Linked DNA regions of Amycolatopsis sp. NBC_01488. The protein of the gene in region 1 interacts with the protein of each later gene in a pairwise test. Links are inferred from orthologs where the notes say so. Each region holds a gene or a part of one and is shown on either strand. Other genes may lie near its edges.

Region 1 (6,074 bases):
TCCGGCCGGGTCGTCCGCGGTGAACTGCGCGTCGCTGACGACCGCGACGCGGAGGCCGCCGGTGAGCGTGCCGTCGGTGACCAGCGCCGGGTCGTGCGGCGCCGGGTCGGCCGGGACCGACGTCGTCGGCGCCACCTCGAAAGTCAGGTCGTCGAACACCAGCCGGCCTTCGTACTGCTGGTCCGGCACGTTCTCGACGGCGTAGAAACGCGCCAGCCGCTGGCCGTCCGGCAGTCCGGCCGGGACCGCGGCGGTGACGTACCGCCAGCCCGTCCAGTCGACGCTCAGCGAAAGGTCCACAATGGACGCGACGTTCGCCGCGTCGCGCAGCTCCGCCCGCAGCCACGCGCCCTTGCCGTCGCCGTTCACCCACAGCCCGATCTTCTGCGTGCCGGACGGCACGGGCAGTGGCGAGGACGGCGTCACGTACGCGGCGCGCGTCGCGGTCGTGCCGGTGAGCCGGTAGTCCAGGGCGAGACCCTGGCCGCCGTCGCGACCGGGCGCCGCGGACAGCGCGGCGCCGACGACCGCCGGGAACACCGTCGCCGTCCAGCCCGCCGGCCCGTCCAGTGGCGACGCGATCCGCGGCACGGTCCCCACTGACGCGGCCAGGTGCGTGGTGAGGCCCGCCGCCGCCGCGGTGATCGCCGAAGCGCCGGACGCGGTCAGCGCGGTCACCTGGTACCCGTCGCCCGACGGCTCGATCCGCACCACGGAGTGGTCGTAGTCGAGCTTGACGTCGTCGGGCTCCAGCCAGGTGCCGTAGCCGTCCGCGTCGTAGCCGTAGACCTTGAACGTGCTCTTGGCGCCGGCACCGGACAACGCGACCTGCTCGGTGCTCGTGCCGAGCCGGACCGGCTTGCCCAGCACCGAAAGCGTGGTCTTGCCGGACGCGCGGCCGGAGCGCGCGACGACGTCGACGCCGCCCGCGCCGTGTCCGGTCACCACCCCGCGCGTCACCGTGGCCCGCCGCGGGTCCGAGGTGCGCCAGTGCGGGTCGGCGGCGACCGCGGCGCCGGTCTCGTCGTGGCCGTCGGCGACCAGGTGCCGGGTGAGGCCGGTCAGCACGCGGTTCGCGTCCGTGGTCGCGACGGCGGGCGCCGGCGCGAACGCCGTGAGCTTGCCGCTGCCCGGCGCGGTCGCGAAGCCGATTCCGTTGGGCACCAGGCGTTCCCCGCCGTCGGACGGCGCGTTGCGGACGCTCGGCGCGGCTTCGCCTTCGTTGCGCGCGAGGAGCGTCGACGAACCGCCGCCGTCGAGGTTGAGCGCGTCGTCGGCGCCGAGGCTCTTCATGTGCCGCGCCAGTTCCAGCTCGGTCATCCCGCGGCTGTCGGCCTGCCGGCCGTCCACTGTGGCCAGCCACATCCGCGTGCCGTCGGCGGAGAAGCCGACCGCGGTGCGCGGTGCCATGGCGACGTCGTCGACCGCTTGCACGACGCCGTCGTGGAGCAGGACTTCGTTGCCGCCCACGGCGACCGCGATCTTGCCGGCGTCCGACCGCGGCGCGTATGTGACGCCCACCGGGTCGCCCGGCTTCAGCGACGCGAGCGCGTCCGCCCCGGCTTCGCGGGCCAGCAGCAGCGTCGTCCCCGCCGCGATGGGGCCGTCCGCGGGCGCGTTGCGGACCTGCGTGACGACGCCGTCGCGCAGCTCCACCTCGACGACCCGCTGGGCGCCGGCGACCGAGGTCTTGCGGGCGGAAGCGCCCCACAACGGCGTGTAGACGCCGATCGCGTCCTCGTCGAGGACCGGGCTGTTGAAGTTCGTGGCCCGCACCGTGCCGCGGGGCAGCGTCACGCTCGCTTCGAGGAAGATCGAAGCCAGCCGGGCCTTGCCCTCGTCGGTGATCGCGGCCGTGTAGTTGTGGCCGGCCGCGGGCGCGGTCTGCAGCTGCCCGTGGTCGATGCCGACGCCGATCGGCGCGCCGGTCGCGGAGATGTCGAAGAAGTCGCCGTTGACACCAGCGACCGCGCCGGTGCGCGCGACCTGCTGCGAAAGCGGCGTGCGCGCGGACACCGTGCCGGGGCTCAGGTACGTCGGCTTCAGGACCTTGCTGCCCAGGTCGACGGCGAGCGTGTCGCCGCGGATCCACCCGGCCGGGTCGAACCGGTCGAACTGGGTGAGGTCCAGGCCGGGCGCGACCTCCGTGGTCGCGCTCCCGGTGACGAGGCCGTCGTCGGGGTTCGCGGCGGCGAAGGCCGCCGGGCCTTCGTGAGCCGACGACGCGGCGGGCGCGGCCTCGACCGGCGGCGTGCCGAGCGGCGCGCGGAGCGGATCGGCGTGGGCGGGAACGACGAACGCCGTCGCGAACAAGGCGACGAGCGGCAGCGCGATGGGTGACTTCTTCACCAGGTACCCCAGTATCGAGTGAGAGTGAGCCGAACCAGCACAGCGCAGTGGCACGGCCGGGGGAAGACTTCCCGGTGAACGCCGCCTGAATGGTCTAGAACACCATCAAGGGGTCAGGGGTGCTTCGAGCAGCGCGGCCGCGGCGGCGCCCTCGACGCGGGGGTCCGGACCGGTGCGCTTCCACAGCCGCAGCAGGAGATCGCGGGCCGGGGCTTCGACGGTCGCGCCGTCGGCGGCGGGGCCCAGCGCGGGCGGCTCGCCGGGGTGGACGGTCCAGACGTCGCCGGTGTCGGTGGCCCGCAGGGAAACCGGGCCGGGCAGCCGGGGCACGGCGTGCCAGCGGGTCACGCGCGGCAGGAGAGTGGACAGGACCTCGTCGACGCCGTCCGCGGCCACGGCCGGGTCGAGCACGTGAGCGCTGCCCGAGTCGGCGAGGTGGACGGCGGTTTCGTGGACCTGGCGGCGGTACCAGAACGCCTTGGTCTTCTCGGTGCCGCCGAAGTGCCAGCAGCGGTCGCCGGGGTTCGCGGCGTCCAGGGCGGCCAAGAGCCCGTGCGCGCTTTCGGCGTACCAGGACGCCAGGTCGGCACCAGGGCCGTCCTCGAAGCTCTGCCGCTGCGCTTCGCCGGTGATGACGACGGAGGTGGCCCAGCGGTGGACGTTCCCGAGGTGCGTGCCGAGATCGGCCAGCGTCCACCCGGCGCAGTCGGGCACCGGAGCGGCCGGGTCGGCGCTGCGCAGGACCTCGGCGAACGCGCCGGTCAGCTCCCGCAGCACGGGGAGGTAGTCGCGGGCCGGGAACGGCATCGTCGTCATGGTTGCTCCGGGTGCAGGCCGGGGCCACGCGCGGGCGTGGCCCCGGTGCCGGTCACAGGTCGGGGAACCAGAGCTTCAGCTCGCGCTCGGCCGACTCCGGCGAGTCCGAGCCGTGGACCAGGTTGTACTGGGTCTCCAGCGCGAAGTCGCCGCGGATGGTGCCCGGGGTGGCCTTCTCGACCGGGTCGGTGCCGCCGGCCAGCTGGCGGAACGCCGCGATGGCGCGCGGGCCTTCGACGGCGAGCGCGACCAGCGGGCCCGAGGTGATGAACTCCAGCAGGTCGCCGAAGAACGCACGCTCCTTGTGCTCGGCGTAGTGCTCCTCGGCCAGTGCCTGCGGAACGGTCCGCAGTTCGAGGGCGGCGAGCTTCAGGCCCTTGCGCTCGATCCGAGAGACGACCTCGCCGACGAGGCCGCGCGCGACGCCATCAGGCTTGACGAGGACCAGCGTGCGTTCAGTCACGACGGTGTTTCTCCTTGGTACGGGTGCGGGTCGGTGCGCGTGAGCGTAGCCGACCCTGCCCAGCGGCCCTCCGGGTGCGGCTTCTTCGGCCACCGCGACGCCCCGGTGGCCGGCGGCGCGTGCCGGAATTCCCGGGTTTTCCCCCATGTCCGCACATCGTCGCCATCGGTAGCGTGGCGATCACGACAAGGGGGTCAGATGAGACCATTCGGGAAAAGCCTGGCGGTTCTGACAGCGGCACTCACCATCACCACACTGGGGACCGGCATCGCGCAAGCGGGCGAAGACGGCGGGAAGGCCGTCCTGCGCTACACCGAGCACGGCATCCCGCACATCGTCGCGAAGGACTTCGCCGGGCTCGGCTACGGGTACGGCTTCGCGGCGGCGACCGACAACGTCTGCGAGCTCGCGAACATCTACCTCACGGTGAGCGCGCAGCGGTCGAAGTACCTCGGCCCGGACGGCGGCGGCTACCCGTCGCTGTCCGAAGCCGGCAGCAACCTGCACAGCGACCTGTTCTTCCAGCGAATCAACGACTCGGGCGTCGTCGACAAGCTGGTCGCGCAGCCCGCGCCGCAAGGGCCGCGGCCCGAAGTCCGCCAGCTCGTTTCGGGCTACGTCAAGGGGTTCAACGCCTATCTCGCCCGCACCGGCCGGTCCGGGATCTCCGACCCGGCCTGCCGCGGCGCCGCGTGGGTCCGGCCGATCACCGAGCAGGACTTCTACCGGCACTTCTACGCCATCGCGATCACCGCCGGCCAGGGCGTGGTGACCGAAAGCCTGTTCACCGCGCCGCCGGCCGGCGCAACACCGGCGCCGGGCACGGCCGGGCAGCTCTCGGACAAGGTCCGGGCGGCGCTCGGCGGGAGCGGGCTGGGCAGCAACGGCATCGCGATCGGCGCGGACTCGACCGCGGCGGGCCAGGGCAGCGTCCTGCTCGGCAACCCGCACTACCCGTGGCAGGGCGGACGGCGGTTCTGGCAGAGCCAGCTCACCATCCCCGGCCGGTTCGACGTCGCCGGCGGGAGCCTGCTCGGGATGCCGTTCGTCCAGATCGGGCACACCGCCGACGCGGCCTGGACGCACACGGTGTCCACGCCCGTCACGTTCGGCTTCTTCGAGGTGCCCCTGAAGGCGGGCGACCCGACGACGTACCTCGTCGACGGCAAGCCGGAGAAGATGACGTCCCGGGACGTCACCGTCCAGGTGCGCCAGGCCGAGGGCTCGCTGAAGCCGGCCCACCAGACGTTCTGGTCGACGCGGTACGGCTCGGTGATCGGCGACTTCCAGGGCATTCCGCTGCCGTGGACGACGAAGTCGGCGTACGCGGTGCGCGACGCCAACGCGACGAACCTGCGCGGCCTGAACACGTGGTTCGAGCTGGACCAGGCGCACAGCACGGGTGACGTCGTCCGCGCGCTGAGCGACACCCAGGGCGTACCGTGGGTCAACACCATCGCCACCGACCGCGCGGGCAACGCGCTCTACGCGGACATCCAGGTCGTCCCGCACGTCACCGACGAGCTGGCGAAGACGTGCAGCACTCCCTTGGGGCAGGCGACGTTCGAGCAGGTCGGACTGGCCATTTTGGACGGTTCGAAGTCGTCGTGCCAGTGGGGTGCCGACCCCGGCGCGCTCGAACCGGGCATCTTCGCGCCGTCGCGGCTGCCGCAGCAGCAACGCCGGGACTACGAGCTGAACACGAACGACAGCGCCTGGCTGGCCAACGCGAAAGCACCGATCACCGGCTACCCGCACATCGTCGGCGACCTCGGCACCGAGCGTTCGCCGCGCACGCGGGAAGCCTTGCTCACCGCCGAAAAGGGCGAGTTCACGACGGACTCGATGAAGAAGATGCTCTTCGCCGACCACAGCCTGTTCGCCGACCTCACGGCGGCGGACCTGGCGAAGCTGTGCGCGTCGTTCCCGGGCGGGCAGGCGCCGTCGTCGTCCGGCCCGGTCCCGGTCGGCGACGCGTGCACCACGCTGGCGAGCTGGGATCACACGTACACGCTCGACACCCGCGGCTCGCTGCTGTTCGAGCGGTTCGCGAGCCGGCTCGGCGGGGTGGCCCGGTTCACCGTGCCGTTCGACCCGAAGGCGCCGCTGACCACGCCGAACACGCTCAACGTGGCGAATCCGGACGTGCGGACGGCGTTCGGGGACGCGCTGGCGGACCTGCGCGCGGCGGGCCTCCCGGCGGACGCGCGGCTGCGTGACGGCCAGGCGGTCACCCGCACCGGCGACCGGATCCCGATCCACGGCAGCCAGGGCTTCCTGGGCGTGCTCAACGTCATGACGCCGCAGTGGGATCCGGCGCGCGGGAACATCGAGGTCGTGCACGGGTCCAGCTACATCCAGGTGGTCGGCTTCCGCGGGCGCGCGTGCCCGGACTCCTCGACGTTGCTGACGTACTCGCAGTCGGCGAACCCGAACTCGCCGTACT
Region 2 (6,103 bases), 4.6 Mb from region 1 along the record:
GAGCGTCGCGAGATCCGTGTCACTCAGCTTCGCCGGGTCGGTACCGGCGAACAGCGGCGCGTTCAGCACCGCCCAGACGCTGAAGTGCGCGCGGGCTTCGTCCGCGGTGAGCGTGCCGTTGCCCACCTGCAGCATGTCCGGGTCGTTCCAGCCGCCCGGGCCGCCGCTGTGGGTCGCGACCGTGGCCTGCTGGTCGATCGTCGCGAGCACGGAGTCCCAGGTCGCGGTCAGGTCGTACGTCGTCCGCCACAGGTTCGCCACCGGCCGCGCCCAGGTCCACGGGCTGGAGACGCCGTATTCGGAAATCGCGTAGACGATCGGGCGGGGCAGCGCGACGAGCTCGTCGCGCATCTTCTCGAACGCCGCCTTCCGGTCGAGGCCGTCGACGGTGTCGGCGTTGCACCAGTCGTACTTGAGGTAGTCGACGCCCCAGCGGTCGAACGTCTCGGCGTCCTGGCGCTCGTGACCGAGCGAGCCGATGCCGGACGCCGGGTACGCGTCGTTCGCCATCGCGCAGGTCCGGCTACCGGGCACGGCGTAGATGCCGAACAGCAGGCCGCGGGAGTGGACGTAGTCGGCGAGGTCGGCGATGCCGTGCGGGAACCGCTTCGGGTCCGCCTGGAGGGAGCCGTCGGCGGCCCGCGCGGGCGCCTGCCAGCAGTCGTCGACGACGACGTACCGGTAACCCGCGTCCCGCAGGCCGGTGTCCGCGAGCGCGTCGGCCGCCTTCTTGACGACATCCTCGGTGAGGTCGTAGCAGCGGACCTGGTTCCAGCTGTTCCAGCCCATCGGCGGGGTCTCCGCCAGGCCGTTCGCCAGCGCGGGCGACGCCGTCGGCAGGCTGAGCAGCCAGGTCAGCACGACGAGCAGGAGCACGAGGGCCGTGCTCCCGGTACTGGCTTTCCTGTCCGCGGCGATGCCGTGATCCAATCGCACGGGAAGTGAAACTGCAGTTACCGATCCGACCGGAAGCAGGCCGGCCCCCGAGCAGCACGTAACCGTTGCTACGAAAGCCATCGGCCGTGACTGTAGGCGGATCGGTAACGAACGACACAGTACCCGGAGGCGGCATGCCGATCTACGCACTCGGATCCCTCGAGCCGACGATCCACCCCGACGCCTACGTCCACCCGGACGCGACGGTGATCGGCGATGTCCGGATCGGCGCGTTCGCGTCGGTCTGGCCGCAGACGGTGCTGCGCGGCGACCACGGCTACATCGAGATCGGCGAGCGGTCCAACGTCCAGGACGGCTGCGTCCTGCACTGCACCGAGCGGCACCCGACGATCCTCGGGCCGTCGTCGGCGATCGGGCACGCGGTGCACGTCGAGGGCGCGACGATCGGCACGGGCTGCCTGATCGCGTCCGGCTCGGTGGTGCTGAACGGCTCGGTGATCGAGGACGGCGGCATGGTCGGCGCGGGCGCGGTGCTCTCGTACGGCTCGTACGTCAAGACCGGCGAGATCGCGCTGGGCGTGCCGGCGAAGGTGCGGGAGAACAAGTCGTTCAGCGCGGAGAACATCGCGCTGGTGGTGGATTCCTACGTCGGACGCGGGCAGCGGTTCCGCACCGAGCTGAGGCGGCTCGACCCGCGTGGGTGACGTCGGCCACGCCCGGTAGGCTTGCGCGCCGTGACCGCACGACCGCTGCAGGACATCGTCGAGGCAGGCTGGGCGCAAGCCCTCGAACCGGTGGCGCCGCAGGTCGCCGCGATGGGGGAGTTCCTCCGCGCGGAGATCGCCGCGGGCCGCACCTACCTGCCGGCGGGTGAGCACGTGCTGCGGGCGTTCAAGCAGCCGTTCCACGACGTGCGCGTGCTGATCGTCGGGCAGGACCCGTACCCGACGCCCGGGCACGCGGTGGGCCTGAGCTTCTCGGTGGCGCCGGACGTCCGGCCGATCCCGAAGAGCCTGGTCAACATCTACAAGGAGTACGCCGACGACCTCGGCCACCCGCTGCCGTCCAACGGCGACCTGACGCCGTGGGCCGACCAGGGCGTGCTGCTGCTCAACAGGGCGCTGACGGTGCAGCCCGGCAAGTCGAACTCGCACCAGGGCAAGGGCTGGGAAGAGGTCACCGAGCAGGCGATCAAGGCCCTCGCGGCGCGCTCGGAGCCGATGGTGGCGATCCTGTGGGGCCGCAACGCGCGGAACCTGCGCCCGATGCTGGGCGAGGTCCCGTGCATCGAGTCGGCGCACCCCAGCCCGCTGTCGGCGCACAACGGCTTCTTCGGGTCGCGGCCGTTCAGCCGGGCCAACCAGCTCCTGGAGCAGCAGGGCGCGGCGCCGGTCGACTGGAAACTCCCGTAGGTTCGGTGTCCGGAACCGCGGGCCGGCTCCGACCAGGGGGAAACGGACCTTGGAGGACACCATGAACGTCACATCGGCCGACGGCACGTCGATCTTCTTCGAGCAGCGCGGATCCGGTGCGCCGGTGATCCTGGTCGGCGGCGCGTTCAACGACCGGACGACCGTCGCGGGCCTGGCCGACGTCCTGGCGACGGACTTCACGGCGATCGCCTACGACCGCCGTGGGCGGGGTGACAGCGGGGACACCCCGGCGTACGCGATGGAGCGGGAGATCGAGGACATCGCGGCGCTGATCGCCCACGCGGGCGGGACGGCGTCGGTGTTCGGCCACTCGTCGGGCGCGGTTTTGGCCTTGGAAGCGGCCGCCGCCGGGCTGCCGATCGACAAGCTGGTGGCGTACGAGCCGCCGTACGCGACTCCCGAGCACCCGCGGGACGACGTTCTTCCCCAGGTCCAGGCGCAGATCGCGGCGGGTGACCGCGACGGCGCGGTGAAGACGTTCCTGACGGTCGCGGGGACACCGACGGAGATGGTCGAGGGCATGAAGCAGGCCCCGGTGTGGGGCTGGTTCACGGCGCTGGCGCACACGCTGCCGTACGACCTGGAGATCTGCGGCCCGGGCTGCCGCATCCGGGTGGACCACCTGGCGAAGATCTCGGTGCCGACGCTGGTGATCGACGGCGGGAACAGCCCGGCGTCGTTCGCGGAAGCGGCCGAGGCGGTCGTGGCGGTGATCCCGGGCGCTCGGCGGGAGACCCTGGCGGGGCAGGACCACGGGGTGCTGCAGTACCCAGAGACGCTGAAGGACCTGCTGACCGGCTTCCTGAAGTAGCTGCAAAAAAATGGCGGGTGCTCCGAGGAGCACCCGCCATTTTCGAACTCTTCTCGCCTCAGCCGCGAACGACCTTGCCCGCCTTGATGCACGAGGTGCACACGTTCAGGCGCTTGCGCTGGGACACACCCACCTTGGCGTGGACGGTCTGGATGTTCGGGTTCCACCGGCGGTTGGTACGGCGGTGGGAGTGCGAGACCGACTTGCCGAAGCCGGGTCCCTTGCCACAGACGTCGCACACGGCAGCCACGTCGAACTCCTTTGGATCTGGGTCATAGAGATGAGCCCAGATGCACTGGGCAACTCGACCATAGTAACTAGTGCGTTCCCAGCCCCGAGCACCGGGTCGATACGCTGCCCGGGACCGGGTAGGAGGTTACGGGGTGCGGGTGCTGGACACGGCGGCGGTGTCGGCCTGGGCGACGGGCTGTGTGCACAGTCTCGCGAGCCTGCGCCCGGCCATCGACGAGATCAACGTCTACCCCGTCGCGGACTCCGACACCGGCTCCAACATGCTCTTCACGATGGCCGGCGCGGCCCGGGAGCTCGAGGAAGCGGAGCCGGAAAACGCCGCCGACGCGCTGAAGATCCTCGCGCGCGGTGCCGTGGCTTCGGCCAAGGGCAACTCCGGCGTGATCCTCTCCCAGGTCGTGCGCGGGCTGGCCGACAGCGCCCGGGGACGACTCGACGGCGAGTGGCTCGCCAAGGCGCTCGGCCACGCCGACGAGGTCGCGACCGGTGCCGTGAGCCGCCCGGTCGCCGGGACCATCCTGACCGTGCTGCACGCCGTCGCGCTCGCCGTGCGCGGTGACACGCACCCGCTCGGTGAAGTCGCGGAAAAAGCCGCGAAGGAAGCCGCGCACGCCCTCGAGAAGACACCGCTGCAGCTGCCCGCGCTGGCCAAGGCGGGCGTCGTCGACGCGGGTGCCCGCGGGCTCGTCGCCGTGCTCGACGCCCTGGTCGGCGTGCTCACCGGCGCCCCGCTCCAGCAGGAGCACCCCCTCGAAGTCCACGCGGTGCCGCTGGCCGAGGCCTTCGCCTGGGAGGTCATGTACCTCCTCGACGGCGTGGACGAGCACAGCCTGCCGACCCTGCGCAAGGAGCTGAGCGGCCTCGGCGACAGCGTCACCGTGGCCGGCGACGGCTCGGGCAGCCACGCCGTGCACGTCCACTGCGCCGACATCGGCGCCGCCATCGAAGCCGGGCTCGCGCTGGGGCGCCCGCGCCGGATCCGGGTCGAGCCGCTGCTCACGCCGACGCCGATCGAGCCGGGCGGCGGGCTCGACCGCACGGTCGTCGCCGTCGTGCACGGCGGCGAGCTGGCCGAGGTGCTGCGTGCCGAAAGCATCCCGGTGCTCGCCGTGCCCGAAGGCGAAACCCCCAGCGTCGAGGACGTCATCAGCCTGCTCAACGAAGCCGCCGGGCGGCACGTCACGGTCCTTCCGGGCAGCGTCGCGCTCACCGCGGCGGTCGACACTGCGGCCGGGCACGCGATGGCCGCCGGCCGCGACGTCGTGGTCATCCCGTGCGTCTCGCCGGTGCAGGTGCTGGCCGCGCTCGCGGTGCACGACGCCGGGCGCCGCACCAACGACGACGTCGTCGCGATGGCCGAAGCGGCCGCCGCGACCAGGCGTGGCGAACTGCGGATCGCGCGCGAGGAGTCGCTAACCTGGGTGGGCCGGGCCCAGTCCGGTGACGTGGTCGGCTTGATCGACGACGAGGTGGTGCTGATCGAGCCGGCACCGGCGTCGGAGACCAACCTGGTCGCGGCCGCGATGAACGTGCTGAACCGCATGCTCGCACTCGGCGGCGAGCTGGTGACGGTGCTGAGCGGGGCCGCCGCCCCACCCGGGGTCGCCGAGGAGCTCGCGGAGCAGCTGCGGCTGGAGCACCCCGAGGTGGAGCTGGCCGGTTACGCCAGTGGCCAGGCGGAAGCCGTGCTGCTGATGGGAGTCGAATAGCCGATGGCCGGACTGCGCGACAAGCTGCCGCTGCTGCTGGGCGCCAAGACGGCGAAGGCGCTCGCCACGGCGTTGGACATCGAGACGGTCAGCGACCTGCTGCGCCACTACCCGCGCCGCTACGCCGAGCGTGGCGAGCTCACCGACATCGCCGGCCTCGAGCTGGGCGAGCACGCCACCGTGCTGGCGCGCGTGGAAAAGGTGAGCAAGCGGCGGATGAAGTCCCGCAACGGGACCATCCTCGACATGGTGATCACCGACGGCAAGCGCCGGCTCACCTGCGCCTTCTTCAACCAGGCCTGGCGCGAGAAGGACCTCGTCCCCGGCAAGACCGGCCTGTTCGCCGGCAAGGTGTCCGCCTTCCGCGACACCCTGCAGCTGACCAACCCCGAGTACGAGCTGTTCGAGGCCGACCGCGCCGACGAGGCGATGGACGACTTCCTCGCCGCGATCATCCCGGTCTACCCGGCGGCGCAGGGCATGCCGACGTGGTCGATCGCGAAGTGCGTGCGCCAGGTGCTCGACGTCCTCGAGGTCGACGAGGACCCGATGCCGGCGGAGCTGCGGCGGCTGCACCGCCTGTCCGACCTCGACACCGCGCTGCACGGCATCCACCGCCCGGACAACTGGGCGCACCTGGAGGCGTCGAAGAAGCGGCTCAAGTGGGACGAGGCCATGGCCGTCCAGCTGATCTTCGCGCAGCGGCGGCACTCGGCCATCTCGCGGCCGGCGAAGGCGAACCCGCACGTCAGCGGCGGCCTGATGGACGCCTTCGACAAGCGGCTGCCCTTCGACCTGACCGCGGGCCAGCGGGAGATCGGCGCCGAGATCGCCGCCGACCTCGCCTCCGAGCACCCGATGAACCGGCTGCTGCAGGGCGAGGTCGGCTCGGGCAAGACGATCGTCGCGCTGCGGGCGATGCTGCAGGTCGTCGACAACGGACGGCAGACGGCGATGCTGGCGCCGACCGAGGTCCTCGCCGCCCAGCACGCGCGGTCGCT

What was found.
Region 2: the proteins of ndk (region 1) and OG738_RS01875 interact in binary tests that used the Escherichia coli proteins (3 or more experiments, as listed by UniProt). The link is inferred for Amycolatopsis sp. NBC_01488 from one-to-one orthologs.

Annotation. Positions count from the first base shown.
Region 1 is NZ_CP109434.1:4,972,376-4,978,449, reverse strand. What follows is about bases 1,924-4,704. They hold ndk (nucleoside-diphosphate kinase), read right to left. Parts: upstream 3,629-4,704; coding sequence 3,218-3,628; downstream 1,924-3,217. Other genes in these bases: OG738_RS23995 (penicillin acylase family protein), read left to right, coding at 3,827-4,704; OG738_RS24005 (maleylpyruvate isomerase family mycothiol-dependent enzyme), read right to left, coding at 2,455-3,165; OG738_RS24010 (phosphodiester glycosidase family protein), read right to left, coding at 1,924-2,349. Outside these bases: more of OG738_RS24010, read right to left, coding at 1-1,923; more of OG738_RS23995, read left to right, coding at 4,705-6,074. UniProt on the Escherichia coli protein: Major role in the synthesis of nucleoside triphosphates other than ATP. The ATP gamma phosphate is transferred to the NDP beta phosphate via a ping-pong mechanism, using a phosphorylated active-site intermediate.
Region 2 is NZ_CP109434.1:390,143-396,245, reverse strand. The notes cover bases 661-3,470. They hold OG738_RS01875 (uracil-DNA glycosylase), read left to right. Parts: upstream 661-1,631; coding sequence 1,632-2,309; downstream 2,310-3,470. Other genes in these bases: rpmB (50S ribosomal protein L28), read right to left, coding at 3,200-3,391; OG738_RS01870 (alpha/beta fold hydrolase), read left to right, coding at 2,371-3,141; OG738_RS01880 (gamma carbonic anhydrase family protein), read left to right, coding at 1,071-1,601; OG738_RS01885 (glycoside hydrolase family 27 protein), read right to left, coding at 661-936. Outside these bases: more of OG738_RS01885, read right to left, coding at 1-660; OG738_RS01860 (DAK2 domain-containing protein), read left to right, coding at 3,525-5,102; ATP-dependent DNA helicase RecG, read left to right, coding at 5,106-6,103. UniProt on the Escherichia coli protein: Excises uracil residues from the DNA which can arise as a result of misincorporation of dUMP residues by DNA polymerase or due to deamination of cytosine.